DNA from 3 places in the Pantoea phyllosphaerae genome. Region 3 is predicted to be linked to each of the others. Evidence: predicted binding sites of a transcription regulator. Region 3 holds the regulator's gene; each other region holds the start of a gene.
The links. The regulator PurR, encoded in region 3, represses purine synthesis genes. The targets are predictions, from matches to a motif close to CANGCAAACGTTTGCNTG.

Region 1 (9,657 bases), on a different contig from region 3:
CTGACCGCCTTCGCCGCTTCGGTGCTGATGCCGGAGAGCAGCACGTCGGTGGTGACGATCAGCAGGTTGGCGGTAAAGCCGGAGGCGACCCCGGCGATCGCCGCCAGCAGGCCCGCCACCGGATGGCGCCCCACGGCGAGGAAGATCAGCGCGCCGAGCGGCGGCATCACCACCAGCGCGGCATCGGAAGAGATATGGCTGAAAAAGGCGATAAACAGCACCATATAGCTGGCGTAGCGGCGGCTGACGCGCGATGCCATCTTCACCATCAGCGACTGCAGCAGGCCCACTTTTTCCGCCAGGCCGGCGCCGAGCACCAGCGCCAGAATTGAGCCGAGCGGGGTAAAGCCGCTGAAGTTTTTGATGATGTTGGGCAGGATCCACTGCAGGCCCGCGACGCTCAGCAGGTTGTTGACGCGCACCATCTCGCCGCTGACGGGGTTTTTCACCGCCAGATCGAGAGTGCTGATAATGGCGGTCGCCACCATCAGCACCACAATCAGATAAACAAACAGCAGGAAAGGATTGGGGACTTTGTTGCCGACCCGCTCGATCCAGCCGAACACTTTCCCAGGGCTGCGACTCTCCGACATTACGGTCATGATATTCCTCGTCTTGTATGGTCGTGTTTGCGTTTTTTATTGTGTTATCGGTCCGCGCCCAGCGGCGCGGCCGCGGCTCAGTTGGCCAGTTTTGAAGGCGTAATGCCTTCGGGAATCGGACAGCTATAGGGCTGCGCGCGGCGCGCCCGTTCAAATTCGGCGCGACAGCGCGCCAGCGCCTGCTCATCGGTCAGCAGCTCCAGCACGGTGGCGGCCATCACTTTGCCCGCCAGCAGCATGCCTTTGTGTGCGATGCTGGTGCGGCCCTGCGCCACCAGCTGCCAGGTGTGCAGCGGCGTACCGAAGGCGAAGCAGGGCGAAAAGCACTGCGCGACGGGCGTGACCCAGCTGACGTCGCCGACGTCGGTAGAGCCGTAGAGCAGCTCGCGCGTCGCCGCGCAGGGCGCGACTTCATCCATCAGCAGCTTGTCGCCGTGCGCCTCAATCCACGCCGCGCCCGCCTCGCCGCCGGTGCGTGCCGCGTTAAGCCGCGCGTTGCGCAGATCCTCCTCGCTCAGCGTGGCGCGGATCTCGGCGGCGAAGGCGCGCTCTTCCTCGCTGTAATGCGGCAAACCGAAGTGATGCAAATAACGCTCCATCACCGCTTCCAGCGCGCGATTCGGCACGTAGTTGGAACACGCCTTGTCGAAGCGCACCGTCACCTGGGTGTCGGTCATCAGCGCCGCGCCCTGAGCGATATTGATGACGCGCTGGTAGATCGCCTGCGCCTGCGGCAGCTCGGGCGCGCGGATCAGGTAGAGCACTTCGGCGTCCGCCTGCACCACGTTGGGCGAGACGCCGCCGCTGTTGGTCACCGCATAGTGCAGCCGCGCCTCCTGCACGATATGCTCGCGCAAAAAGTTGGCGCCGGTGTTCATCAGCGTCACCGCATCGAGCGCGCTGCGGCCGAGGTGCGGCGAGTTGGCCGCGTGCGCCGCCACGCCTTTAAAGTGAAACGCTGCCTGGATATTGGCGAGGGTGCTGAGGTTGAACAGGCCGCTGAAGCCTTCGGGATGCCAGGTGACGGCGGCGTCGACATCGTCGAACAGCCCCTCGCGCACCATAAAGGTTTTGCCCGATCCGCCCTCTTCGCCGGGACAGCCGTAGAAACGCACCGTGCCGCGTCCGCCGTGCTGTTGCATCCAGGCTTTCAGGGCGCACGCCGCCGCCACGCCGGCGGTGCCGAGCAGGTTATGGCCGCAGCCGTGGCCGTTGCCGTTCTCTTCCAGCGGCTCTGGCCGCGCGCAGCCCGCTCGCTGGCTGAGTCCGGCCAGCGCGTCGAACTCGCCGAGAATGGCGAGCACCGGCTGGCCTTCGCCCGCGCTGGCGATAAAGGCGGTCTCGATATGGCCGACGCCGCGCGTCACGGCGAAGCCCTCCTGCTCCAGCGCATCGGCCAGCAGCGCGCTGGAGCGCGTTTCGGCGAAGCGGGTTTCCGGCGTGTCCCAGATGGCGTCGCTGAGGGCGGTAAAGCGCGCCTGATGGGCGTCGATATAGTCGGCCAGGAAGTCAGCGTTCATCGAGCGCCTCCAAATTGCGCCTGATTGAGCGCCAGCGTCGCCAGCGTCTGCACCGCTTTGCCCATCACGCTTTCGTCAAAGTCGAAGCGGGCGTTATGGTGGCCCGCCGCCAGATCGCAGCCGAAGATGGCGTAGGTCGCCTGGCCGCCGCGCTGCTTAACGCGCTCCATCATATAGGTGGCGTCTTCTGAACCGGCGGCCTGCGCCTTGCGATCTACCACCGAGTCGAAGATGCCGAGCGCCTCCGCCTGCTGGTGGAGGAAATCGACCCAGGGCTGGGTCGGCGTGCAGCTGCGCGCCGCGCCCATCAGTTTCACCTCATACTCCACGCCGTACATCGCCGCGGCGCCGGCGATCACGCGCAGCGCCTGCTGGTAGATGTCGTCGTTAACCTGGTTGCTGACGCCGCGCGTCTCAACCTTCATCAGCGCGGTGTCGGCCACCACGTTGCGGCCGGTGCCCGCCTGCAGCACGCCGACGTTGACGCGCGCGACGCCGCCGCTGTGCTGCGGCAGGCCGTGCAGCCCCAGCGTGGCCTGCGCCGCCGCCAGCAGCGCGTTACGCCCTTCTTCAGGCCTGCCGCCCGCATGGGCGCCGACGCCGGTGAAATGCACATCCAGCTTGGTGGTGGCGAGGAAGCTGTCGCTGCCGCACACCAGCTCGCCAGCGGGCACGCCGGTGCCGAGATGGATGGCGGTAAAGAGGTCGACATCGTCGACCACGCCCGCCTCTACCATCGCCTTCGCGCCGCGCACCCCCTCCTCGGCAGGCTGGAAGATCAGCTTGATCGTGCCGCTCAGCTGCGACTTCATCGCCATCAGCACGCTGGCGAGCGCCAGCCCGATAGTGGTATGGCCGTCATGGCCGCAGGCGTGCATCATGCCGGGATTGCAGGAGACAAAACCTTCGCGCTGCGGCAGGTGATCGGGCGCCTGGCTCTCGTTGAGATCGAGCGCATCCATATCGACGCGGAATCCCATTACCGGGCCGGGACGGCCGGTTTCCAGCGTGGCGACGACGCCGCAAAAGCCGCCGGAGAAAGAGGGCAGCCACTGCGCCAGCGCGCCCTGCTGCAGCGCGCGCGCCTCGTGCTGTTTCAACACGTCAGCGTCGGGGAGTCCCATACGCGCCTCGGCGTTAATCACCTCACGACCCAGCTGTAGCTGATAGCCCAGCTTATGCAGCACGTCGGCCACGCGCGTCGCGGTGCGAAATTCCAGCCAGCCGGACTCGGCAAACTGATGGAGATCGCGCCGCCAGCTTTGCATCTGCGGCGCCAGCGCCTGAATCTGCTCAGAGAGGGTAGTCATAGGAGATCCTTATTGATGGTTTTTTATGCACGCTCCCGAATTTACACAAGCCGTGCAGGCCGCATAAGATGCGAATATCTTTCTCCTGATAAACAGTGGTTATCATGCCGTCACAGCTAAAATTGCATCAGCTACGCGCCTTCGTTGAGGTTGCGCGTCAGGGCAGCATCCGCGCCGCAAGCCGTCTTTCCGGGCTTTCTCAGCCGGCGCTGACCAAAGCGATTCAGGAACTGGAGCAGGTTTTAGGTGCAAAACTCTTTGTTCGCCGCCAGCAAGGTGTGGTGCTGACCGACGTGGGTGATAACTTTTTTCGCCATGCCAGTCTGGTTTTGGAAGAATTACGTGTGGCGCAGGAGGATATTCAGCAGCGGCTTGGACTGGCGGGCGGCCAGGTGAATATTGGCGTGGGCGGCAGCGTGGCGCGCACCATCATGCCGCAGGTTATCACCCAGTTTCATCGCGAGTATCCGCTGGTTAAGGTGCGGATTGTGGAAGGCCAGCTGGTGTCGATGATCCCGGAGCTGCGCCAGGGCGAGCTCGATTTCACCATCAATACCTACGATCAGAGCCATCTTGACCAGGAGCTGAGTTTTGAAAAAATGATGCAGCGCGACTACAAAGTGGTGGTGCGCAGGGGGCACCCGATGGAGAAGGCGCGGTCGCTTAAGGCACTTCAGCAGTGCAACTGGACGATGCCGACGCCGAAGGGCAGCTACTATCGCCTGCTGCACGATCTCTTTGCCGAGCGCGGCATGGCGCCCAAAATTGTGGTCTCCTGCGAAACCTTTATGGCCTGCACCAGCCTGGTGGCGCAGAGCGATTTTGTCAGCATTCTGTCGGTTGATGTCATCAACGATGCGGTGCTCGGCCAGCAGCTGGTGGCGCTGGATCTGGACGAGCCCTTGCCGAAGGCAACCTTCTATTTGATCCAGCGAAAGGAGACGGCGCTGACGCCGATGAGCGCCTATATGGCGCAACTCTTTCGTCGTTATTGTCAGTAAAAACAAAGGATAAAGTCGATCGTCTACACTCTTAGAGTACTGTAAGAAATCCAACCGACAATACAGAGGTGAAGATGCAAGTCAGCCCTTATCTGTTTCTCTATGGCCGTTGTGAAGAGGCTATCGACTTTTACCTGCAGGCTACCGGTGGAGAGTTAATCTCTAAAATGACGTTCGGCGATATGCCGGATCAGGGTGAGCAGGTGGGCGATCAATCTGCAGCGCCGCAGCCGCCGGAAAAAATCATGCATGCGCAACTGCGCATCGGCGACGGTGAGCTGATGCTGAGCGACGGCAATACCGAGAAGCCGCCGGCATCAGAGCACGCCGGTTATGCGGTCAGCCTGTCGACTAACGACGTCGAAGAGGGTAAAGCCTGGTTCGAGAAACTGTCGGCGGGCGGCAAGGTAACGACGCCGTGGCAGGAGACCTTCTGGTCGAACGGCTTTGCGATGTTTATTGATAAGTTCAACATCCCGTGGCGCATCAACGTAGAGAAGCCGCAGGAATAAGTCGGTTCAGGGAGTGTGATGGCGCGGCGAGCCTGATCCGATTGCAAAGTCGCTCAAGGCCTCCATGCTCGCCTGGCCCGCGCGGATACGCACCTCGTCCCTGAGGTGCGCCCGTAAACGGGCCAACGCGCTGCGCTGTTCAAAAACGCTCCCGGCGCTTTTGTCTCTGTCGCGGGACGCTTTGCTCTTCGGCTCAGCCTCGCCGCTCTGTAAGATCGGTGCTGTTAGCCCGATTTATCAGAAGTTATAACCCGCCACCAGGTAGTAACCCCAGCCGGTCGATTTCACTTCAAACGGCCCACGGCCGAAGTTCAGCTCCTGACCGTCCGCCCACTGGCCGCCGTTGTGGAAATAACGCGCCACGGCGGAAATATGCCAGTGGTCGTAGCCCAGCGACAGAATATGACTGGAGGCGATGGAGTTGCTGGTGCGCGACGCGTCGGATTTGTCGCGCAGATCGGAGCCCCAGTCAAAATTGGTAAAGCCGATATAGCTGAGGTTGCCGCCCCACAGCGTACCGATCGGCACCATATATTTCACCTTGAAGCGATAGCCATCCCAGCTGTTCTCATTCGCCGCGCCGTAGTTTTCCCACTGATATTTGGCGTAGACGTTAAGCGACAGGCCGACGTCGCTGTGCGTGTCGATGTCGGTGCCGAGACCCATATACCAGGTATTCTGGCGGTTATCGCTGTTGCGGCCCATATCGTAGATATAGTTGTTGGCGAAGTACCACTCTTTGAACGGACCGAAGGCCAGGCTGGTGCCGGTCAGCTTATCGATAGAGAAGCGCGGCTCGATTTCCATAAACATCGGCGAACCGTGGTCGAAAATGCCGTTGGCGTTGCTGTTGCCCATGCCGAAAAAGTTGGTCAGATCGAGGTAGCCGTAAAAATCGAACCAGTCTTTTTTCGCGAAGGCTTCATATTCCAGATAGACGTCGTTATTGAACTGCGGTCCAAAGCGGGTGTGATAGCTGCCCACTACGTTGACGCTCTGGTGCCACCAGTCAGAGAGATATTGCGGATCGCTTTCGGCGGCCTGCGCGCCGCTGCTCAGGGAGGTTGCCAGCAAGGCGCCTGCTATCAAGCTTTTAAATTTCATTATCATTAACCACATGCTTTTGACCGCGCAGCGGCGCAGTCAGAGTGAAATCGATCCCAGAGTGGGCGGCGAAGATGTAACCGTTTTTTACAGCCGGTTTTTGACCTGCGTAGCCTGACCGTTACAGGGCGATAGAAAATAGATTTTGCTCACGTTTGTCAAAATGTGTTGCATTGCATTTACGTGAAAATGTGAAGCGTATCACGAAAATAAGCCGTAGCGAACGGAACGCCGCAACCGTTTACGTTGTCGGCATCGCGCGCGAACGTGAAAATCAGGGCAGGGTGACGCGAACCTGTAAACCGCAGATAGCGCCCTGGGAATTAAGGCAGTTGGAGAGGGAAACATGGATATGGTGCTTTTGCGCCACGCTGCGCACGATCGACAAACCTAAACCGCTGCCCTGCGCCTTCACCGTCGGCGAGCGGGTAAAGCGGTCAAAGGCGCGATCGATAAACGCCTCCGGCATGCCGGGGCCGTTATCGACAATATCGACCACCGTGCGATCGCCGACGCGATGCAGCAAGACGTCCACCAGGCTGCCTTCCGGGGTATGCAGCATGGCGTTGCCGATCAGATTATCAAACAGGCTGCGCAGCTCGGAGCGGCTTGCCTGCAAACGATAGTGCGTCGAGCCGTTGAAGCCGATATCGATGCCGCGCTTGTCGGCCACCACCATCAGCTGCTCAATGCTCTCTTTCAGCAGATCCTCCAGCTCGATATTCTCTACCGAAGCGACCACGGTTTTATCTTCCTGGCGCGAGATATTGAGCAGCTGCGTCACCAGATGACGCGTGCGCGTTACGCCCGCTTCCAGCTGATCGAACTGGCGGCTCGCTTCGCCCGGCTGAATATGCTGGCGCAGATTCTCCAGCTGCAGCGTCACCGCCGTGACCGGGGTGCGCAGCTCGTGCGCCGCATCCTCCAGAAACTGACGCTGCGACGACCAGGCGGCGCGCAGCTTGTTGAGCAGCGAATTGTAGGCCTCGACCAGCGGCAGGATCTCGTCCGGCAGCCCTTCAGGCGACACCAGGTGTGGATGCAACGTCTCCTGCGCGGCGATTTCGCGCGAGGCGACGCGCAGATCGCGGGTGATTTTGCGCACCACCAGCCAGATCACCAGCAGCGAGAGCGGCATCATCAAAATCAGGGGAATAATCGCCGCCAGTGCGCGCCTCACCATCTCGGCACGCATATGGCTGAGGTTATGCATCACCTGGATGGTTTTAATCTCGCTGCCCGGCTCGCCGGGCCGGGTATAGATACGCCAGGCGCACTCGTCGCAGTCGCCGACGTCGATATCATGCCAGCCCTTTTGCGCCTGCAGCGGCGCATGCAGCGCTGGCCAGGAGCTGGCGCGCAGCCTGCCGTTGCCGTCCCACAGCTGCACAACGTAGGCGCTTTTCATTTTATCGGCGTGCAGCATCAGCGGCATCAGCGCCGGGATCTCTTTATTGGTGGCCCAGGCGTCGGCGATTTTCGACAGCTGGTCATCCTTCATGGTGCCGATCATGTCGCCGTAGCAGCTGAAGAAATACCAGGTCACGCCGCCGATCATCAGCAGATGGATAATCAGCAGCGTGCTCAGCAGCTTATTGCGCAGGGAGCGCATAAAAGCGAAAGGTTTCATAGCGCGGGCACGCGCCAGCCGAGTCCGCGCACGTTGCGGATGGCGTCATTATCGAGCTTACGGCGCATGCCGTGGATTAGCACATCTACCGCGTTGCTGGTCACCTCTTCGCCCCAGCCGTAGATGCGGTTCTCCAGCTGCTCGCGCGACAGGATGGCGCCGGGACGCTCCAGCAGGGCGTAAAGCAGCGCATATTCGCGCGCGGTAAGCTGTTCGCGCTGGCCCTTATAGAGCACTTCGCGCGTCATCATATCCAGCTGAACGTCGCCGCTGCCGAGCAGCGAGTCCGCCGCGCCGTGGCGGCGTCGGGTTATTGCACGCATGCGCGCCAGCACCTCTTGCAGGTCGAAAGGTTTCAGAAGGTAGTCGTCGGCGCCGCTGTCGAGCCCCTGCACGCGCTGCGCCACCGTGTCGCGCGCCGTTAAAATCAGCACCGGCGTGGTGTCGCCGCGGCCGCGCGCGCGCTTCAGCACCTGCAGCCCGTCGTCGCGCGGCAGGCCGAGGTCGAGCAGCACGCAGGTGTAGTCGCCTTCATGCCAGGCGTGATGGGCGAAGACGCCGTCGCGCGCCCAGTCAACCGACCAGCCAGCGGCTTCCAGCGCCTGCTGCAGATTGGCACCGATCATTTCATCATCTTCAACCAAAAGTACGCGCATGGAAGATCGCCTCGTCAGTTACTGGCGGCAGTGTACGCCGGGATTATTAGCACAGAATTAAAGGCCCCGCACGGCGAGGCCTGCCAGACGCAATGCTAATTCTGCGCTAATTTTTCGCTAATTAAGGGATAAATTTTCCGCGCTAAAGTGGGTTCACTGGACATCATGCCGTATCAGGAGGAACTCATGAATCAGCGCGAATTTATTCGTAGTCTGCTGCAGTGGATTGAAAGCAACTTAGGCCAGGACCTGCATCTGGATGAGGTGTCGCGTCGCTCGGGCTATTCCCGCTGGCATCTGCAGCGTCTGTTTCGTCAGCATACCGGCTTTTCGCTGGCGGAATATATTCGCCAGCGCCGCCTGACGGAGTCCGCGCTGCTGCTGCTGAACAGCAACGAGGCGATTCTGCAGGTGGCGATGAACTACGGTTTCGACACCCAGCAGGCCTACACGCGCACCTTTAAAAACTATTTCCGCGTCACGCCGGGGCAGCTACGCCGTCAGCGGCGCGTCGAGCCGGACAGGCTGCTTTTTCCGCTGGCCATGGCGAGCTGACGCCAGCAAACAGATGTAACCGATAGCGGAATTGTTTAGTCTGCGCTTTTCCGGCGGACGAAAACAATTATGGATCACAGCGAAAACTTAACGGCGATGATGATGTTCGCCCGCGTCGTGGAGTGCCGAAGCTTCAGCGAGGCCGCGCGCGCGCTCGGCCTGTCGAAATCCCACGTCAGCCGGGAGATCGCCCGGCTTGAGGTGCGGCTCGGCTTTAAGCTGCTGCACCGCACCACGCGCAATATGGCGCTGACCGAGCTGGGTCAGGCCTATTATCCCTTCTGCACCCGCATGCTGGCGGAGATGCATCGCGCCGACGCCTTTGTGCAGCAGCTGCATCAGAACGTCGCGGGCAACGTGCGGCTGCAGGCGCCGGTCACCTACGGCTGCCAGTGCGTGGCGCCCGCGCTTAATCCCTTTCTGCGTCGCCATATCCATATCAATGTCGATCTCGACCTGACCGATCGCGGCAGCGAAGAGCGGGAAAACCCGGCCGATATCGCCGTGGTGATCCGCGCCCGCGCGCCACAGACCGCGCACGTCCGGCTGTTAGGCGATATCGAATGGGGACTCTACGCCGCGCCGGACTACCTGGCGCAGCGCCCGCCGGTGACCCATCCCGATATGCTGCCGCGCCACGATCTGCTGATGTTCCACGGGCCGGCGCACACCGCCGCGCTGCCTTTCCGCCGCGACAAGCAGCGGCTGGCGATCGACGTGCGCAGCCGCTTTCGCGCCAATAACAGCATGGCGCTGCTCAACGCCGC
Region 2 (9,657 bases), on a different contig from region 3:
CGCAGCACGTCGTCGCTCTGATGAACGCCGCTTACCTCTTCGGGCACCGCGTCCGGCTCGCGCACCAGCTGGTGGAAAGCCTCCAGCGGCGCATCCTGAGATGGCACCGATTTCGCCTCGCGGCTGCGGCCCAGCTGTTGCGCCAGCGCCAGCAGCTCCGGCTGCTGCGCCAGAAAGTCGCCATACTCCAGCATCAGCTGATAGTCGCCGTGCTGCAGCGGGGCTTTACTCATATCCCATAAGCGACCGGCCGCGGCCTCGTCGTTGTCGCTCAGCAGCGGCGCCAGCTGGCCGCTTAGCGCCATACGCTGCTGCAGCTCGGCCATCAGGCGTTCGCGCTGCTGTTCCAGCAGCTGTTCGTTAAGCGTCAGCGTCTGCAGCGTCAGGCTGAGACGCCAGCGCTGCAGAAACAGCGTATGCTGCGCGCCACTTAGCTGATGCGCATCAATATGCAGCAACAGGCGCTGTGCCTCCTCCAGAAAGGGCGAAGTCAGCTGTGTCAGCGCCTCGAGTATTTCGGGCAGCTGCTGGCTGAAGTCGTGATGGCTGAGCAGCTGCGCGCGCTGAAACAGCTGAAACTCGTCGGCCAGCGTCTCCGGCACCGGCGTCGCTTTTAGCTCGGCATTGATCTCCGCTTTCCAGCGCGGCACGTCGCGCAGCATCGCCTGCTTCAGGCCGGGGAATTTTTCAAAGAAGATCGCCAGCTGCGGAGAGGCGAGCAGCGCGAGGATCAACTCTTCGATCAGTTCGGCTTCGCCGATGGAGAGCAGCGCGCTGAGCGTCTCCAGCGAGATCATTTACGCGCCTGTTTCAGCTGATCGGCCACGTCCTGCAGGCTGGTTTCGATGCGCGCCAGCCAGTCGTCGCTGATAAACAGACAGCGCTGATGCTGGCTGAACTGATAGCGCTGCGCGCGCAGCTGGGTATCCAGCTCGTCCAGCGCCTCGCTGATTTCAGCCGGCAGCTCGCTGTGCGCAACGGCACCAGGCAGCGTCAGGCGCGCCGTTTGCAGGCTGACGTCGCGCAGCGCCAGACAGTGCTGCGCGTCTACCAGCAGATCGAGCGTCTGAGCGAAACCGATGCCGTTCAGCTTGCCGCGCACGTCGCCGCCCTTCAGCAACCACTGCTCCAGCGCGTCGCGGGCGATCACCACATGGGTAACCTGCATATCGTGCAGCGTCAGCGGCTGCTGCAGCATCAGGGTCAGCTGCGGCTCCGTCAGGCTGGCAGGCAGCTCGTAGTGCGGCTTGCGGCTGAACATGCCGCTGTGTTTTTCCAGCGCGATCGCCTGCGCCACGCTTCTCTGCTGCTGTAGCGCCAGGCGTCGCGCTTTGAGCTGCTGTAGCCTGAGCAGCAGCGTCTGCTGCTGCCACGCCTGCTGCGTCATCAGCTGGTCAATGGCGCGCTCCAGCACCTGCATAGAGGCGACGTCGTGCCACAGGCAATCCTTCAACAGAATAAGGTCGATTGGCGCGATGGCGCTGCGGCCGCTGTAGAAGGCGCTCGCCTGCAGGAGGTGAATCGCTTTTTTCCAGCGGCGATCGGAGATATAGGGCGCGTCGGGCAGGGTTTCCAGCTGCTGGCGCAGCTGATAGATCAGCTCGAAGACGTTATCGGGCAGGCTGACCTGGCTAATGCTCTGCTGCCACTGATGATACTCCTCGTCGCTGATGCGCAGCGATTCCGCGACCGGATTAGCATTTTCATCCTGCTGGTGGGTCAGCATGCTGCGAAAGTTTTGCTTCTCATGCACGTTGTCGAGCCAGAGACGGATCAGCATGCGGTCATAGAGCGCTTCCAGGCCGCTGTCCGCTTCCGGCAGTTCGTTCGAGGCGGTAACCAGCAGGCGCATCGGAATTTTTTCTTCGCTGTCGCCATTGCGGAAGCGGCGCTCGTTAATGGCGGTCAGCAGGGTATTAAGGATGGCGGGGCCCGCCTTCCAGATCTCATCGAGAAACACGATCTCCGCGTCGGGCAGATAGCCTTTCGTCAGCCGCTGATAGCGGCCTTCATCTTTTAACGCCTGAATCGACAGCGGGCCGAACACCTCCTCGGGCGTCGAGAAGCGCGTCATCAGGTATTCAAACGCGCGGGCATTCTGAAAAGCGTATTTCAGACGGCGGGCGATCAGGCTCTTGGCGATGCCCGGCGGGCCAAGCAAAAAGACGCTTTCACCGCTCAGCGCCGCCAGCAGACAGAGGCGAATAGCGTCGTGGCGTTCATACAGACCCTTCTCGAGGGCATTGCTGAGACGAGAAATTCTTTCTGCCAAAAGATGGGGTTGAGCCATAATCACTTCATTGTCCTTCTGTTACTGCTGCCGTCTTATTATGGCAGGCGCACTACTCTACTGATTATGATGCGTGAAAGCGTTGATTGCCGTCCGCTTTTTTTGTGTCACAAAATCCAATCATCGCATAATGCCGCCAGAAAAATCGTCAGCGCTGACAGCATCGATGAAAGTGCGGGGTGGGTTTTTTAGAAAACAGGTGCATACTGTGCGCTTTTTGACAGCAAGAGCGATGGGGGGTTGCGCCTCTCTGCTCCAACAAAAGATGACTCTATGAGCTCGGATAACAAGCAATCACTTAGTGCGTTAACGCTGGCCGCGATTGGCGTAGTGTATGGCGATATCGGCACCAGCCCGCTCTATACCTTGCGTGAATGCCTCTCCGGTCAGTTTGGTTTCGGCGTGGAGCGCGAAGCGGTTTTCGGCTTTCTGTCGCTGATTTTCTGGCTGCTGCTGCTGGTGGTCTCGCTGAAATATATCAGCTACGTCATGCGCGCGGACAACGCCGGCGAGGGCGGCATTTTAACCCTGATGTCGCTGGCAGGCCGCAATACCGGCGCACGCGCTACGGCGGTACTGGTCATTATGGGCCTGATCGGCGGCAGCTTCTTTTATGGGGAAGTGGTGATTACACCCGCCATCTCCGTCATGTCGGCGATTGAAGGGCTGGAGATTGCTGCGCCCTCGCTCGATCCCTTTATCGTTCCGCTCTCTATCGCAGTGCTGACGCTGCTGTTTATCATCCAGAAGCATGGCACCGGTATAGTGGGCAAACTCTTCGCCCCCGTGATGCTGATCTGGTTCGCCACGCTGGCGGTACTGGGCGTCACCGGCATCATGAAGAACCCGGAAGTGCTTCAGGCGCTTAATCCCTCCTGGGCGGTCAGCTTCTTCATGCACTACAAGACCATTTCGTTCTTTGCGCTGGGCGCGGTAGTGCTGGCGATTACCGGCGTGGAAGCGCTCTATGCAGACATGGGGCACTTCGGCAAAATGCCGATTCGCATCGCCTGGTTTATCGTGGTGCTGCCATCGCTGGTGCTGAACTATTTCGGCCAGGGCGCGCTGCTGCTCAGCGATCCGAAAGCGATTAAAAATCCTTTCTTCCTGCTGGCGCCGGACTGGGCGCTGATCCCGCTGCTGATTCTGGCGACGCTGGCGACGGTTATCGCCTCGCAGGCGGTGATCTCTGGCGTCTTCTCGCTGACGCGCCAGGCGGTGCGCCTGGGTTACCTGCCTGGCATGCGCATTATCCATACCTCAGAGATGGAGTCCGGTCAGATCTACGTGCCGATGATCAACTGGGTGCTCTATTTCGCCGTGCTGATCGTGATTATCAGCTTTGAACACTCCAGCAACCTGGCGGCGGCTTATGGCATCGCGGTTACCGGCACCATGGTGCTGACTTCGATTCTCTCCTGCACCGTCGCGGTAAAAAACTGGCACTGGAGCCGGCTGGCAGTCGGCCTGATCCTGACGCTGTTTCTCTGCATCGATGTGCCGCTCTTCTCCGCCAACCTGATTAAGCTTTTCTCTGGCGGCTGGCTGCCGCTCTGTCTGGGGCTGATCATGTTCCTGATTATGACGACCTGGAAGAGCGAGCGCTTTCGCCTGCTGCGCCGGATGCACGAGCACGGCAACTCACTGGAGGCAATGATCGCCTCGCTGGAGAAATCGCCGCCGGTGCGCGTGCCGGGTACCGCCGTCTATATGTCGCGCGCGCTCAACGTGATCCCCTTTGCGCTGCTGCACAACCTCAAGCACAACAAGGTGCTGCACGAGCGCGTGGTCTTTTTGACGCTGCGCACCGAAGATGCGCCTTACGTGCATAACGTGCGCCGCGTCGCCATCGAACAGCTGTCGCCAACCTTCTGGCGCGTGGTGGCCAGCTACGGCTGGCGCGAAACGCCCAATGTAGAGGAGATTTTCCACCGCTGCGGGCTGGAAGGGCTTAACTGCCGGATGATGGAGACCTCGTTCTTTATGTCGCACGAGTCGCTGATTATAGGCAAACGTCCCTGGTATCTGCGCCTGCGCGGCAAGCTCTTCCTGGCGCTGCAGCGCAACGCGCTGCGCGCGCCTGACCAGTTTGAGATCCCGCCGAACCGGGTTATCGAGCTCGGCACCCAGGTCGAGATCTGAACGTTACCAGCGCAGGGCGACGCAGAGTCCGCCGCCCTCACGCTGGCTGAAGCGCAGCTGCATGCCGTGCAGCTGCGCGACGTTGCGCACAATCGACAATCCCAGCCCGCTGCCGCTCTTCTCCTGTCCCGGCGGCCGCCAGAACCGCTCACCCAGACGCTGCATCTCCGCCTCGCTCAGGCCCGCGCCATTATCCTCAACGCGCAGCCCGCGGTTCTCCAGCACTATCCGGACGTCGCTGCCTTCCGGCGTATAGCGAATGGCGTTGTCCAGCAGGTTGCGCACCAGCAGCGACAGCAGCAGCGGATGACCCTGCATAACCGGCTCGGCAAGCGTTTCCAGACGCAGCGCGACGCCAGCGCGATCGGCGTGTGGCAGCTGCTCAGCCAGTGCCTCCTGCAGCAGGCTATGGAGGTCGACTGGCTGAAACGCCTCGCGCGCGTCCTCCGCCTCGGCGCGCGACAGCGTCAGCAGCTGATCCACCAGCCGCGTAGCGCGCTGAATACCGGCGTCCAGCTGGCGCAACGCATGCTGGCGCATCCCCTCGTCGTCAGCGGCAAGCTGCACTACCTCGCTCTGCACGCGCAGCGCCGCCAGCGGGCTGCGTAGCTCGTGGGCGGCGTCGGAGGTAAAGCGGCGCTCGCGCTGCACCATGGCGCTGATGCGGCTGAACAGCCCGTTCAGCGCTTCCGTTAGCGGTCTGACCTCCAGCGGCACCCGCCCGGCGTCCAGCGGTCTGTCGTCGTCCGGCGCGCGCTGTGCCAGCAGTTGCGTAATGCGCTTGAGCGGGCGCAGCTCGCGCCATACCAGGCCAAGCAGCAGCAGCAGCATCAGCGGCAGCGCGATAAGCCAGGGCAGAATGCTGCTTTGCACCAGCGCTTTCGCCATATCGTCGCGGTATTCCCACTCCTGGCCCACCACGATGCGGTGCTGGCCGTCCGGCGTCGTCAGCCAGACAAAGCGCCAGTCGTCATCGTCGTCGATTAACCGCCCGTCGTGAAATCCCTGCGCCTCGGCGTCGAACGGGAGCATTCTGCCGTTTTCGCCGTCGTTCAGCACCGGCCTGCCGTCTCGGGTGAAAATAGCAAAGGCGAGCGCGTCGTCATCCTGATCGCCGCGATGGTGGCGCAGCAGCGCCTTGTTTTTAGGCAGCGTAGCGTCAGCGGGCGCGGTGAGGTCAAGCGCCATCAGGCGTTTGGCGAACAGCAGCTGCTGGGTGTCGAACAGTTCGTTAATGGTATCGCGCGTCTGTAGCCAGGCGCTCAGGCTGGCGCTGCCCCAGCAGAGGCCAAGCAGCAGCACAAAGCCGACCCCAAGCCGGAGAAACAAGCTCATTGCGGCTCTCCCAGCATATAGCCGACGCCGTGCACGGTGCGGATAAAAGTCGCGCCGAGCTTTTTACGCAGGTGATGAATATGCACTTCCACTGCGTTGCTGGAGACGTCGGCATCCCAGCTGTAGAGCTTCTCTTCCAGCTGCGCACGCGTCAGCACGCGGCCAGGATGGCGTAAAAACAGCTCCAGCAGCGCCAGCTCCCGGCTTTTGAGCGTAACGACCTCGCCATCCAGGGTCACGCTATGGCTGGCAGGTTGCATTATGACGTTACCGTGACGCAGTTCCGGCTGTAGCTGGCCGTGGCGACGCCGGATAAGCGCCTGTAGTCGTGCGGCGACCTCTGTCAGAGCGAAGGGTTTACAGAGATAGTCGTCTGCCCCCAGCTGCAACCCCTCTACGCGCTGATCGAGGGCGTCGCGGGCGGTCAGGATCAGCACCGGCACGTCCGCGCCCTGCTGTCGCCAGTCGCGCAGAATTTCCAGCCCGTCGCGCTGCGGCAGCGAGAGATCGAGGATGACCGCATCCCAGGGGGCGGCATGCAGCGCGGCAAACCCCTCATCGCCGGAAACAAACCAGTCGACGCTGAAACCTAATTTTCCCAGGCCAGCCTTGATGCCATCGCCAATCAGCCGGTCATCCTCAATCAGTAAAATACGCATTTTCCCTCCTGTGTCCGCAAAGGCTTTATACGAAGGAGAACGCTGCTTGTACAGGTGATATCGCTACTTTTCGCTTATTTTTACCTCTTAAGATCCTGTTAAGAACTCCGTGTTTTAATTAGCAGCGTACAAAACACACATTCATGGAAACGAGGTGAAAATATGAAAAAGCATGCCGCACTCTTAGCTATCCTGGCGCTGACCACTGCACCGGTCTTTGCCGCGCCGCAAGGCGGATTTGTCGATGCGAATGCGCCTGCCGTTCAGGCGAAACAGGGAGGTTTTCAGAATGACCAGAGCAGCGTGGTGACCGTCAAGCAGGCGGAAGAGATGAAAGACGACAGCTGGATTACCGTGCGCGGTCAGCTGGAGAAACAGATCGGCGACGAAGATTATCTGTTTCGCGACGCCACCGGCACCATGAAAGTCGAGATCGACCACAAGCGCTGGGAGGGTTTGACCATTACGCCGAAAGATCGCGTTGAGCTGACGGGGGAGCTGGACAAAGATTTCAACAGCATTGAACTTGACGTTAAGCAGGTGCGTAAAGCGCCGTAACGCCTTCCCTGCCGGGCCGCTTCAGCGGCCCTTTTTATCGCCTAAGCCAAATTGGCCTGCGCGCGAGCGAAACGTTTCGATAACGATCACACTTCTCGATTTCCCCCGTTGAGTTACCGCCGCCATTTCATACACTGCCGTCAGCGAAACGTTTCGCTCTGGAGCAGAAAATGAAAAAAGGTCGCCTGTTAAACGCTGAAATCTCTTACCTGATTGCCCGCCTGGGCCATACGGATACGCTGACCATTGCCGATGCCGGCTTGCCGATCCCGGCAGGGCCGCAGCGCATCGATCTGGCGCTGACGCCGGGCACGCCCGATTTTATGCAGGTGGTAAAAGCCGTCACGCTGGAGATGCAGGTGGAAAGCGCCCTGATTGCGGAAGAGATTAAGCAGCATAATCCGCAGCTCCATAGCGAGCTTCTCGCCGTGCTCGAAGCCTTGCAACAGCACCAGGGAAACAAGATTGCAGTACGTTACACCAGTCATGAACAGTTCAAACAACAGACTCAACGCAGTCAGGCGGTCATTCGCAGCGGAGAGTGCTCTCCGTTTGCGAATGTCATCCTGAGCGCTGGCGTCACCTTCTGAGGCCGTTATGCAACCCTTATTACAGCTCCAGGGGATTGAGAAATCCTTTCCCGGCGTAAAGGCGTTAAAGAGCGCGTCGCTGGCGGTCTACCCAGGACGCGTGATGGCGCTGGTAGGCGAGAACGGCGCCGGCAAATCCACCATGATGAAGGTGCTGACCGGCATCTACAGCCGCGATGCGGGTTCGCTGCGCTGGCTGGGTGAAGAGACCACCTTCAGCGGCCCGAAAGCGTCGCAGGAAGCGGGTATCGGCATTATTCATCAGGAACTAAACCTCATTCCGCAGCTGACCGTAGCGGAGAACATTTTTCTGGGACGCGAGTTCGTCAACCGTTTCGGCCGTATTGACTGGAAACGGATGTACGCCGAGGCGGACGCGCTGCTGAAGCGTCTCAACCTGCGTTTCAACAGCCACAAGCTGGTGGGCGATCTTTCGATCGGCGATCAGCAGATGGTGGAGATCGCCAAAGTCCTGAGCTTTAAGTCGCAGGTGATCATTATGGATGAGCCGACCGACGCGCTGACCGATACCGAAACGCTGTCGCTGTTTCGCGTCATCAACGAGCTGAAGGCGCAGGGCTGCGGCATTGTCTATATCTCCCACCGCATGAAAGAGATCTTCGAGATTTGCGACGACGTGACGGTTTTCCGCGACGGCCAGTTTATTGCCGAACGTCCGGTGAATGAGCTCAGCGAAGAGAGCCTGATCGAGATGATGGTCGGGCGCAAGCTGGAAGATCAATACCCACGCCTCGAGCAGGCGCCGGGAGAGATTCGCCTCAAGGTTGAGAACCTCAGCGGACCGGGCGTGCATGAGGTCAGCTTTACGCTGCGCAAAGGCGAGATCCTGGGCGTTTCCGGGCTGATGGGGGCCGGACGCACCGAGCTGATGAAGCTGCTTTACGGCGCCCTGCCGCGCAGCAAAGGCCGCGTCTGGCTCGACGGCCGCGAAGTGGTAACGCGCGCGCCGCAGGATGGTCTGGCCAGCGGCATTGTCTATATCTCCGAGGATCGCAAGCGCGACGGGCTGGTACTGGGCATGTCGGTAAAAGAGAACATGTCGCTGACGGCGCTGCGTTACTTCAGCAACGGCAGCTGCACGCTGAAACACGCCGCTGAGCAGCTGGCGGTGGGCGATTTTATCCGTCTTTTCAATATCAAAACGCCGTCAATGGAGCAGGCAATTGGCCTGCTCTCCGGCGGCAATCAGCAGAAAGTGGCTATCGCGCGCGGGCTGATGACGCGTCCCAACGTGCTGATCCTTGACGAACCGACGCGTGGCGTCGACGTCGGGGCGAAGAAAGAGATTTACCAGCTTATTAATCAGTTCAAGGCCGAAGGGCTAAGCATCATTCTCGTCTCATCGGAGATGCCGGAGGTGCTTGGCATGAGCGACCGCATCCTGGTGATGCATGAAGGCCGTTCCGGCGGCGAATTTACCCGCGAGCAGGCGACGCAGGAATCTTTAATGGCGGCAGCCGTAGGCAAGCAACACAGCGAGGATTTAGTTGTATGAGCACCCAAACCTTACCGTCCAGCCGTCGCTGGTTCAGCAAAGCCTGGCTGATGGAGCAAAAATCGCTGATTGCGCTCATCGTGCTGATCGCGGTGGTGGCGAGCCAGAGCCCTAACTTTTTCACCGTCGCGAACCTGTTCAATATTCTGCAGCAGACCTCGGTCAACGCCATTATGGCGGTCGGCATGACGCTGGTGATCCTCACCTCCGGCATCGATCTCTCGGTGGGATCGCTGCTGGCGCTGACGGGCGCGGTGGCCGCCTCGCTGGTGGGCATAGAGGTCAACGCGCTGGTGGCTGTCGCGGGTGCGCTGGCGCTGGGAGCGGCGATCGGCGCCGTCACAGGCACTATCGTGGCGCGCGGCAAGGTGCAGGCCTTTATCGCCACGCTGGTGATGATGCTGCTGCTGCGCGGCGTCACCATGGTCTACACCGACGGCAGCCCGATTAATACCGGCTTCAACGACAACGCCGATCTCTTCGGCTGGTTCGGCATTGGCCGCCCGCTGGGGATCCCGACGCCGGTGTGGCTGATGGCCGTCGTTTTCCTGCTTGCCTGGTACATGC
Region 3 (9,657 bases):
AGGCCAAAACTATGTTTACCGGAATTGTGCAGGGCACCGCAAAGATTGTGTCCATTGAAGAAAAAGATCTGTTTCGCACCCATGTCGCAGAGCTGCCGGAAGAGCTGCTGCCGGGGCTGGCGCTGGGCGCATCGGTAGCGCACAACGGCTGCTGTCTGACGGTGACGGCCGTTGAAGGCAATCGCGTCAGTTTCGATCTGATTAAAGAAACGCTGCGCGTCACCAATTTAGGCGACCTGCAGGAAGGCGACGTTGTCAATATTGAGCGCGCGGCGAAATTCAGCGATGAGATCGGCGGCCACCTGATGTCTGGCCATATTATGACCACTGCGGAAATCTGCAAAATTATCCAGTCGGAAAATAACCGCGAAATCTGGTTTAAAATTCAGGACCCGACGCAGATGAAATATATTCTGCATAAAGGTTTCGTGGGTATTGACGGCATTAGCCTGACGGTAGGAGAAGTGACCAGAAGCAAATTTTGCGTCTATTTGATCCCGGAAACCCTGGAGCGCACGACGCTGGGTGCGAAAAAGCTGGGGCACCGCGTCAATATCGAAATCGATCCGCACACGCAGGCGATCGTCGATACCGTTGAGCGCGTGCTGGCGCAGCGCGAAGCCGCCGCGCTGCGTCCTGACGTCGAATAAGCGTAAAAAAAGGCGCTCCGGGCGCCTTATTCTTCACCGCGGCTTAGCGCGCGACGCGCAGGCCGCCTTCTACGCCGCGGCTAAATACCACCTGCCACAGCTGAATATCGCGAGCGCGAAAGGCACCGGCGCAGGCGTTAAGGTAGTAGCTGAACATGCGCTTAAACCGTTCGCCGTAGGTTTCACTCAGCTGCGGCCACGCCTGCAGAAAGCGCTCATACCAGGCCATCAGCGTGGTGTCATAATCGGCGCCGAAATTATGCCAGTCTTCCAGAATGAAATGAGATTCGCTGGCATCCGCGATATGGCGCACCGACGGCAGACAGCCGTTGGGGAAAATATATTTATCAATCCAGGGATCGACATTCATATCGGTGCGGATGGCGCCAATGGTGTGCAACAGGAACAGTCCGTCCGGCTTGAGGTTGCGGTCCACCACGTCGAAGTAGGTGGCGTAGTTTTTCGGGCCAACGTGCTCGAACATGCCCACCGAAACGATACGATCAAACTGCTGGTTAAGATCGCGATAATCCTGCAGCAGAATAGTGACGTCCAGGCCTTCGCAGCGCTGCTGCGCCAGTTTTTGCTGCTCTGCCGAAATGGTCACGCCGTGCACCACCGCGCCGTAGTGGCGAGCGGCATACTCCGCCAGGCCGCCCCAGCCGCAGCCGATGTCCAGCAGCGTCATGCCCGGCTCCAGCTGCAGTTTGCGGCAGATCATATCGAGCTTCGCTTCCTGCGCCTGCTCCAGCGTCTCGGCCTCTTTCCAGTAGGCGCAGGAGTATTGCATATAGGGATCGAGCATCAGCGAGAAGAGGTCATTCCCGAGATCGTAATGCTCCTTGCCCACGATCCAGGCGCGTTTTTTCGACTGTAGGTTGGTGAGACGCGCGGCGGCCACGCGCAGCGTATCCTTGAAGTGGTGCGGCAACTGCTGGTCCAGCTTGTGCTTTAGCACGCGGTGAAAAAACATATCCAGCCGTTCGCACTCCCACCAGCCATCCATATAAGCTTCGCCAAGACCAAGTGAGCCTTCCTGAATCACGCGCTTAAAAAAGTCAGGCTGTTTAACCTGAATATCCCAGGGGCGGCTGCCGTTGATTTCGATGTCCGCTTTTTCCAGCATTTCGTGGACAATGCGATACCAGTGGTTTTCTTCAAGGCTCACTTCTTCTATTAACGATGAACTCATAGCTTCTCCATCACCTGTCCGCGTTGAACCTGAGAAAAAGAATAGTCAATTTCTCAAGTCCTGTGAGAAATGTCACGGATTGCTCCGTGCGCCTGATATCCGACGTTTTACAGAGGATTGGATCTAAAAATCGGGGTCTGACGCAGCAGGAAACGCGCGCGCAGTCACCATCCGGGCGATAAGCCTCGCCTAATAATAGAACAATTATGTTATTGATTTGTTGCAGATTTATTGACCCGATTGAGTATATGCTCAACCAGGTCAGTATTCAACGACTTATTGTTAGGGCGCTAACTATAAAAGTTGCCTTAGTGATTATCCTGGCAGGGAGTGGTAACGCGGACAATATCCATTTGTGCGCTGGCGCGTCGCTGCCAGACGTAGCCCGCTATCGCCAGCGCGATAGTGGCGACCATAATCAGCGTAGTCATCAGCAGCGGCTGTTGTAAACCTGCGGAGACCGCGAGGCTGGCAAGGAAGCAGAGGCCAAGCTGCAGGGTATTCTGCAGCGCCGCGGCTTTACCGGTGGCGTGCGGGAAGGGCAGCAGCGCATTCGACACCACGATTGGGTAGATCGCGCCGTTCGCCAGCGCCATGCCGCAGAAGGGCGCAAGCAGGGCAATCAGGTTGTGGCTTCCGCCGAGGGCCACGGCGAACAGCGTCGCCACGCTCAGGCTGTAAAGCGCCAGCAGCAACGGGAGGAGCTGCGCGCCACCAAAACGGTTGAGCAGCGCGCGGCAGCCAAATCCGCCCAGCAGAAAGGCGATGGTTTGCGGAATATAGCTCAGGCCGATATCCGCCGGCGTCAGGCCTGCATCGGCGAGAATAAAGGGCGAACCGGTCAGCCAGGCGAAAAAGCTGGCGGAGCAGGCGGCATAGATCAATACGTTGCCGCCATAGACGCCGGAGCGCAGCAGCGAGAAAAAGCCGGGCTGCTCGCTCGCCTCTTTGGCCGCCGGGCGGCTGGCGGGCAGGCGCAGCGTGACCAGCATCAGCGCCACGCCGGTCAGCGTCAGCACCAGAAAGATCGAACGCCAGTGAAAATGGCTAATCAGCCAGGCGCCGAGCAGCGGCGCCAGCGCGGGCGAAAGCGCCACCAGCGGCATAATGGTGGCGAACACCTTATTAGCGCGCGCGCGTGGGTAGCGATCTACCACCAGCGCCTGCCAGCTCACCGCCGCGGCGCAGACGCCGATGGCCTGAACAAAGCGCAGCGCCAGCATCAGCACCGCATTCTCCACCCACAGCATGCCGGCGCAGCCAAGCGCGAATAACCCCAGCCCCATCAGCAGAACCGGTTTGCGGCCGATGCGGTCGGAAAGCGGGCCCCAGAAAAGCTGGCCGATGGCGAAGCCCGCCAGGAAGAGGCTCATACTGGCGCTGATAATGCCGGGCGAGGTATTAAAGCTGATCTGCATCGCGCCGAAGGCGGGCAGATACATATCGGTCGCCAGAAAGCCCAGCATGCTGAGCAGAGCGAGGTAGGGCAGAAATCCTTTTGATGACAGCATGATTTTTACTCTCATATTTCGACAGGCAGGTTAAACGCGGCAGAGTGTAAAAGGGTGCGCCCGTTACTGTGAAACGTTAATATTTGCAGAGTGCTGTGAAAATTTTTGAAAGGAAAAAGCATGTGGTCCGAATATACGCTTGAGGTGGTAGACGCCGTGGCGCGCACCGGCAGTTTCAGCGCCGCCGCGCAGGAGCTGCATCGCGTGCCCTCTGCCGTCAGCTATACGGTGCGTCAGCTGGAAACCTGGCTGGCGGTGCCGCTGTTTGAGCGACAGCATCGCGACGTGGCGTTGACCGCCGCTGGCGAGCATTTTGTGCGTGAAGGGCGCGAGGTTATCAAAAAAATGCTCGCCACCCGCAGGCAGTGCCAGCAGCTGGCTAACGGCTGGCGCGGGCAGCTTAGCATCGCCGTCGATCGCATTGTGAAGCTGCCGCGCAGCCGCCAGCTGGTGACTGATTTCTATCGCCACTTTCCCGATATGGAACTGCACATCAGCTATGAGGTGTTTAACGGCGTCTGGGACGCGCTGGCCGACGGGCGCGTTGAGGTGGCGATCGGCGCCACTCAGGCGATCCCGGTCGGCGGGCGCTTCTCCTTTCGCGATATGGGGGCGCTGAACTGGCGCTGCGTCGTGGCGCGCCACCATCCGCTGACGCACCAGCCGCAGCTCGACGACGATGCGCTGCGCGCCTGGCCATCGCTGGTGCTGGAGGATACCTCGCGCGCGCTGCCGCGCCGCATGACCTGGACGCTGGACAACCAGCGGCGTCTGGTGGTGCCGGACTGGCAGGCGGGGCTGGCGTGCGTACTGGATGGCTTATGCGTGGCGATGATGCCGGGCCATCTGGCGCGGCCGCTGCTGGATAAGGGCGAGCTGGCAGAGCTGGCGCTGCCTGCGCCTTTTCCGGAAAGCCCCTGCTGCGTGAGCTGGTCGGAGGCGCACGCATCGCCGGCGCTCAGCTGGCTGCTCAGCTATCTCGGCGATGCGCAAACGCTCAACCAGGAGTGGTTAAGCGAGGATTAACGGCGATAGTCGCGGAACGGGCCGTCGCCGACTGAGCGGCGCTCAATCAGCGTAGGACGCACTTCGATGGTCTGCGACACTTCGCGTTTGCTGGTAATGCGATCGAGCAGCATCTCCAGCGCCTTCTCGCCCAGTTCGGCTTTCGGCTGATGCACGGTGGTCAGCGCCGGCGTGAAGTAGCGCGCGTTGCGCACATTGTCATAGCCGATCACCGAAATATCCTGCGGCACGCGCAGGCCCATCTCGTCGGCGGCGCAGATCGCGCCCATCGCCATAATATCGCCGCCGCAGAAGATCGCCGTCGGGCGCTGCTTCTGCTGCAGGATCTGCTGCATCGCCTGGTAGCCCGACTCCGGCTCGAAATCGCCCTGTACGATCCACTCGGGACGCACCGAGATGCCCGCTTCCTCCAGCGCTTGCAAAAAGCCCGCGTGGCGTCCGCCGCCGGTGTTGCGCTCCAGCTGGCCAGGAATCGCTCCGATATCGCGATGGCCGCGTTCAATCAGATAGCGTCCCGCCAGATAGCCGCCCTGAAAAGCGTTGTCGAGCACGGTGTCGGTAAAGTCGCCGCGCGATTCACCCCAGTCCATCACCACCATCGGAATATTGCGGTTCTCTTCCAGCATCTTCAGCAGATCGTCCGGATACTCGGAGCACATGACCAGCAGGCCGTCGACGCGCTTCTGCGCCATCATCGACAGATAGGCGCGCTGCTTCTGCAGATCGTTGTGGGCGTTGCCGAGAATTAAGGTATAGCCCCGCTCGAAGCAGTGATGCTCAACCGCTTCGATGATTTCCGCAAAATAGGGGGCTTCGCTGGAGGTAGCCAGCAGCCCCAGCGTTTTGGTGTGGTTAACCTTCAGGCTGCGCGCCACAGCGCTGGGCGAATAGTGTAATTCCTGAATCGCCTGCCAGACGGCGTTGCGCGTCTCTTCCGCAACGAAGCGCGTTTTATTGATCACGTGAGAAACGGTGGTGGTGGAGACACCCGCGCGCTTCGCGACATCTTTGATTGTTGCCATTAAAAAGAGACTCCAGAACTTATCAATAAGCTACTGATAAGCATAATGTTAAACGTTTGCGTCCGCTAAGAGAGTTTTCTGTTAATTCGCTACAGTTTTTGTCGGTGAAATACTCACTGGGCAGGACAAAACAGGGGCTGTTGCGTGCGAACGGCACGGGCGTTGCGTCAGTTGCGCAACAGAGCCGGGGATTCTAACAAGGCTTGCGGGATAAAACGAGATTTTTACCGGCAACTATGGGAAAATCACACAAGACCCTGACAATTGTAAGGATAAGGAGAGGTAATGAGCACCGATTTAAAACTGGCGTTGATGACCACCGGCGCGGCACTGCTGATGATTGTGGCCTTTAGTTTTACCGCCGTCATGCACTAACAGACAGCCATAAAAAAACCGGGATTATCCCGGTTTTTTTATGGCGCTTAGCGAATGGTTTTCGGCGTCATCACCCGGCGCGCGCCGATGTAGTGACGCTGCCAGTAATCATCCGAAAGCCCGCTAATCTGGATATCTTTACCAGTGCGCGGCGACTGAATGAATTTGCCGTTGCCGAGATAAACCCCGACGTGGTCAGCGGTGCCGCGGCCGTTGATGCGAAAGAAGACCAGATCGCCTTTCTCCAGCGACTCGCGCTTCACCGGCGCAGCGTCGCGCAGATGGTACATTTCGTTGGCGGTGCGCGGAATTCTGAATTTTACCAGGTCTTTATAGGCGTACCAGACGAGGCCGCTGCAGTCGAAACCGGTGTGCGGTGACGTACCGCCCCACTGATAAGGTTTGCCGAGCTGACCCATCAGCTTGGTCATCGCCGTTTCGCGTGCTTTCTGGTAGCGCAGGCGATGGGACTTGCTCATTTTGAGGGTGGAAGTGGCGTCGGCATCCAGCGGCGTGAGAGGAGTGGCTTTTGCGGTGGTCAGCGTGCGCTGGCGGCCATAGCGTTTGCGAGAGGATTTCAGGGTTTTTTTCGTGTCGGCGGCGGAAGCGGAAAGCTTAGCCGTTTCAATCTTCTTCTGCTTTTTCAGTTTGAGTTTTTGCGCAGTAGAAGAGCGCGCTTTTTTCGCGCTGGTTTTGACCGGTCGCCGTTTGCGGCGCTCATCTTCGCGCGCGCTTTTTTTCTCTGCCTTGTGCAGGCTGGCGTTAACCGGCGCTTGCGGCGAAGCCGAAGCGATGTTCATGAACAGCTGCGCGAAAGCTAATATAAAGAGCGTAATCAGTAATCGCATAGTCCGGTTACAGGGTTAGCGGTTACGACAACAGGCCGTAACGAGGTTAGAAAAATCTGATCGGAGATCAGCGCCGGGGCCATTCTAAGCCAGGTTTTTTTCAAAAGTTAAGCCATTTTTCTATTAAACTGTTACAGGGTTGCAGTTGGGTTTAAAATAAGCAATTTCAGCGGCTTATAGCAGCAAAGTTATTACCAGATATGAACAGCTTAAGTTTTGATTATCGTCAGAAAAAATCAGATCTTTACTAAAGAACTTAACAAACATGGCGGTTTCACCCGACAAGCGAGAAATTGTCGTTTTCAGGGACGGGGCGAAGTCGCTACAATAAACAAACACGAAGTAGGGAATTAAGGAAGGCAATTATGAGTACTGTAGAAAAAATTCAGCGCCAGATCGCAGAAAACCCGGTCCTGCTGTATATGAAAGGCTCGCCGAAACTGCCAAGCTGCGGTTTCTCTGCACAGGCGGTGCAGGCGCTCTCTGCCTGCGGTGAGCGCTTTGCTTACGTGGATATTCTGCAGAACCCTGATATTCGCGCCGAGCTGCCGAAATATGCCAACTGGCCGACCTTCCCGCAGCTGTGGGTAGACGGTGAACTGGTTGGCGGCTGCGATATTATCGTCGAGATGTTCCAGCGCGGCGAACTGCAGTCGCTGATTAAAGAGACAGCAGAAAAGCACAAAGAAGCGGAATAAAAATCCGCGCAATTGAAAAGGCCGACGCAAGTCGGCCTTTTTTTTACGCCTGCTCCGGCGCCGTTTCCGCGTCGTCGCTCGCTGCCATCGGCAGCGGCCAGCCGCCCAGCCGTTTCCAGCGGTTTACCAGCTCGCAGAACAGCGTTGCCGTCTGCTCGGTATCGTAGAGCGCAGAGTGCGCCTGGGTGCTGTCAAAATCCATGCCTGCCGCTTTACAGGCTTTTGCCAGCACTGTCTGCCCCAGCACCAGCCCGCTCAGCGCGGCGGTGTCGAAGGTGGCAAAGGGATGGAAGGGGTTGCGCTTCAGCCCAGCGCGCCCGGCGGCGGCCATCATAAAATTGAGATCGAAGGTGGCGTTGTGCGCCACCATGATGGCGCGATTACAGTGGTGATCTTTGATGCCTTTGCGCACCATTTTGAAGATAGCGTGCAGCGCCTCATATTCGCTAATCGCGCCGCGCAGCGGGTTGCTGGGGTCGATGCCGGTAAACGCCAGCGCCTCCGGATGAAGCAGCGCGCCTTCGAAAGGCTCGACGTGGAAATGCAGCGTCTGGTCGCGGTGCAGCCAGCCCTCTTCGTCCATTTTCAGCGTGGTGGCGGCGATCTCCAGCAGCGCATCGGTCTGCGCGTTAAAGCCTGCGGTCTCGACATCGATCACCACAGGATAGAAACCTCGGAAACGTTGATTCAGCGCGTTCAGGGAGTTCGTTTCAGACATCAGCATCTCATAGCAGAAAATAGGCAGCGCGCATTATGGCAAAAAAAAGAGGAGGGTGCAGCAGAAGGGAAAGCTTCAGCCTGCCGCAGCGTGCAGACTGAAGCGGCAAACTTAGTTGCCCAGGCCGTGACCGGCGTGTTTATTTTCGATCAGCTCGATCTTGTAGCCGTCCGGATCTTCGACGAAGGCGATAATGGTTGAACCGCCTTTCACCGGACCCGCTTCGCGCGTGACCTTGCCGCCCGCGTTGCGGATGCGGTCGCAGGTCGCCGCTACGTCATCGACGCCCAGCGCGATATGGCCGTAGGCGTTGCCGAGATCGTAGCTGTCCACGCCCCAGTTATAGGTCAGCTCGATCACTGCGCCTTCGCTCTCTTCGGTATAGCCCACGAAGGCCAGCGTATATTTATACTCCGTGTTTTCGCTCTGACGCAGCACGCGCATGCCGAGAACGCGGGTGTAGAAGTCGATAGAACGTTGCAGATCGCCAACGCGCAGCATGGTGTGAAGTAAACGCATAACATCCTCTTTTATGAAATCGTCATCGTCTGATGACTCAAACGCTAAGTATAGCGGTGAAAATAGCAAAAACGGCCGCTGGCGTAACCGTTGTCACGCCAGCGTCGCGCTTAAAGCGTCGGGTAATCGGTATAGCCCTCTGCGCCGCCGCCGTAGAAGCTTTCGGGGCGCTGCGGATTGAGCGGGGCGTCCTGCTGCAGACGCGCCACCAGATCGGGGTTGGCGATAAAGTCGCGGCCGAAGGCCACGGCGTCAATCAGGCCGCGCGCAATCAGATTGTCTGCTTTCTCCACGGTGTAGGCGCCCGCGCCGATAATCACGCCCGGGAAGCGCGCGCGCACTTGTTCGCGGAAGGCCTCGCTGTAGGGCTTACCGCCCGCCCAGTCCGGCTCGGAAAGGTGCAGGTAGGCGATATTGCGCTTCGCCAGTTCGCCGATATACCACAGCGCGGCTTTCTCTTCCTCAGGGCCATTGTCCAGATTCTGGAAGCTGCCGATCGGCGAAACGCGAATGCCGACGCGGTCGGCGGACCAGTTGGCGATGGCGGCGTCGACCACTTCCAGCGCAAAGCGGCCGCGTTTTTCAATGCTGCCGCCATATTCATCGGTGCGTCGGTTGGAGTCGGGCGCCAGGAACTGATGCATCAGGTAGCCGTGCGCTGAGTGCAGCTCCAGCAGATCGAAATCCGCCTCGCGTGCATTAGCGGCCGCCTGGCCGAAATCCGCCACAATCTGTTTGATCTCGGCCACCGTAAGCTCGCGCGGCGTCGAGGTCTCTTCACGATAGACGCTGCCGTCTTCCGCGCGCAGCGAGGTGCGCGTGCCGGCGGCGATAGCCGAGGGCGCGACAGGCGCTTTGCCTTCCGGCTGCACGCTGTTGTGCGAGATGCGGCCGGTGTGCCATAGCTGAACGGCGCTGTGGCCGCCCGCCTCGTGAATGCCTGCGTTAATCGCTTTCCAGGCGGCAATCTGCTGCTGGGTATGCAGGCCCGGCGCGCCAGCGTAGCCTTTCGCCTGGAAAGAAACCTGCGTCGCCTCAGTGATAATCAGGCCGGCGCTGGCGCGCTGACGGTAATATTCGCCCATCAGCGGGGTTGGA

Region 1: ACR6A7_RS07455 (nucleoside-specific channel-forming protein Tsx) is a predicted target of PurR. The motif match lies at 6,280-6,297, and genes of this name have one in related genera.
Region 2: rbsD (D-ribose pyranase) is a predicted target of PurR. The motif match lies at 7,126-7,143, and genes of this name have one in related genera.

What each region holds. Positions count from the first base shown of each region.
Region 1 covers NZ_JBPFDE010000004.1:86,963-96,619, forward strand. Annotated here, with positions in the region: gene abgT (p-aminobenzoyl-glutamate transporter) at 1-602, opposite strand, end outside; gene ACR6A7_RS07435 (M20 family metallopeptidase) at 680-2,122, opposite strand; gene ACR6A7_RS07440 (amidohydrolase) at 2,119-3,432, opposite strand; gene ACR6A7_RS07445 (LysR family transcriptional regulator) at 3,537-4,433, shown strand; gene yjdN (VOC family metalloprotein YjdN) at 4,508-4,945, shown strand; gene ACR6A7_RS07455 (nucleoside-specific channel-forming protein Tsx) at 5,183-6,049, opposite strand; gene ACR6A7_RS07460 (sensor histidine kinase) at 6,324-7,679, opposite strand; gene ACR6A7_RS07465 (response regulator) at 7,676-8,335, opposite strand; gene ACR6A7_RS07470 (helix-turn-helix domain-containing protein) at 8,522-8,890, shown strand; gene ACR6A7_RS07475 (LysR family transcriptional regulator) at 8,960-9,657, shown strand, end outside.
Region 2 covers NZ_JBPFDE010000013.1:115,295-124,951, forward strand. Annotated here, with positions in the region: gene viaA (ATPase RavA stimulator ViaA) at 1-797, opposite strand, end outside; gene ravA (ATPase RavA) at 794-2,290, opposite strand; gene kup (low affinity potassium transporter Kup) at 2,564-4,432, shown strand; gene qseC (quorum sensing histidine kinase QseC) at 4,436-5,767, opposite strand; gene qseB (quorum sensing response regulator transcription factor QseB) at 5,764-6,426, opposite strand; gene ACR6A7_RS16835 (YgiW/YdeI family stress tolerance OB fold protein) at 6,589-6,984, shown strand; gene rbsD (D-ribose pyranase) at 7,155-7,574, shown strand; gene rbsA (ribose ABC transporter ATP-binding protein RbsA) at 7,582-9,090, shown strand; gene rbsC (ribose ABC transporter permease) at 9,087-9,657, shown strand, end outside.
Region 3 covers NZ_JBPFDE010000023.1:2,001-11,657, forward strand. Annotated here, with positions in the region: gene ACR6A7_RS20195 (riboflavin synthase subunit alpha) at 12-650, shown strand; gene cfa (cyclopropane fatty acyl phospholipid synthase) at 694-1,842, opposite strand; gene punC (purine nucleoside transporter PunC) at 2,151-3,353, opposite strand; gene punR (DNA-binding transcriptional activator PunR) at 3,474-4,379, shown strand; gene purR (HTH-type transcriptional repressor PurR) at 4,376-5,401, opposite strand; gene cydH (cytochrome bd-I oxidase subunit CydH) at 5,687-5,776, shown strand; gene ACR6A7_RS20225 (C40 family peptidase) at 5,824-6,624, opposite strand; gene ACR6A7_RS20230 (Grx4 family monothiol glutaredoxin) at 6,987-7,322, shown strand; gene rnt (ribonuclease T) at 7,366-8,040, opposite strand; gene gloA (lactoylglutathione lyase) at 8,152-8,559, opposite strand; gene ACR6A7_RS20245 (alkene reductase) at 8,670-9,657, opposite strand, start outside.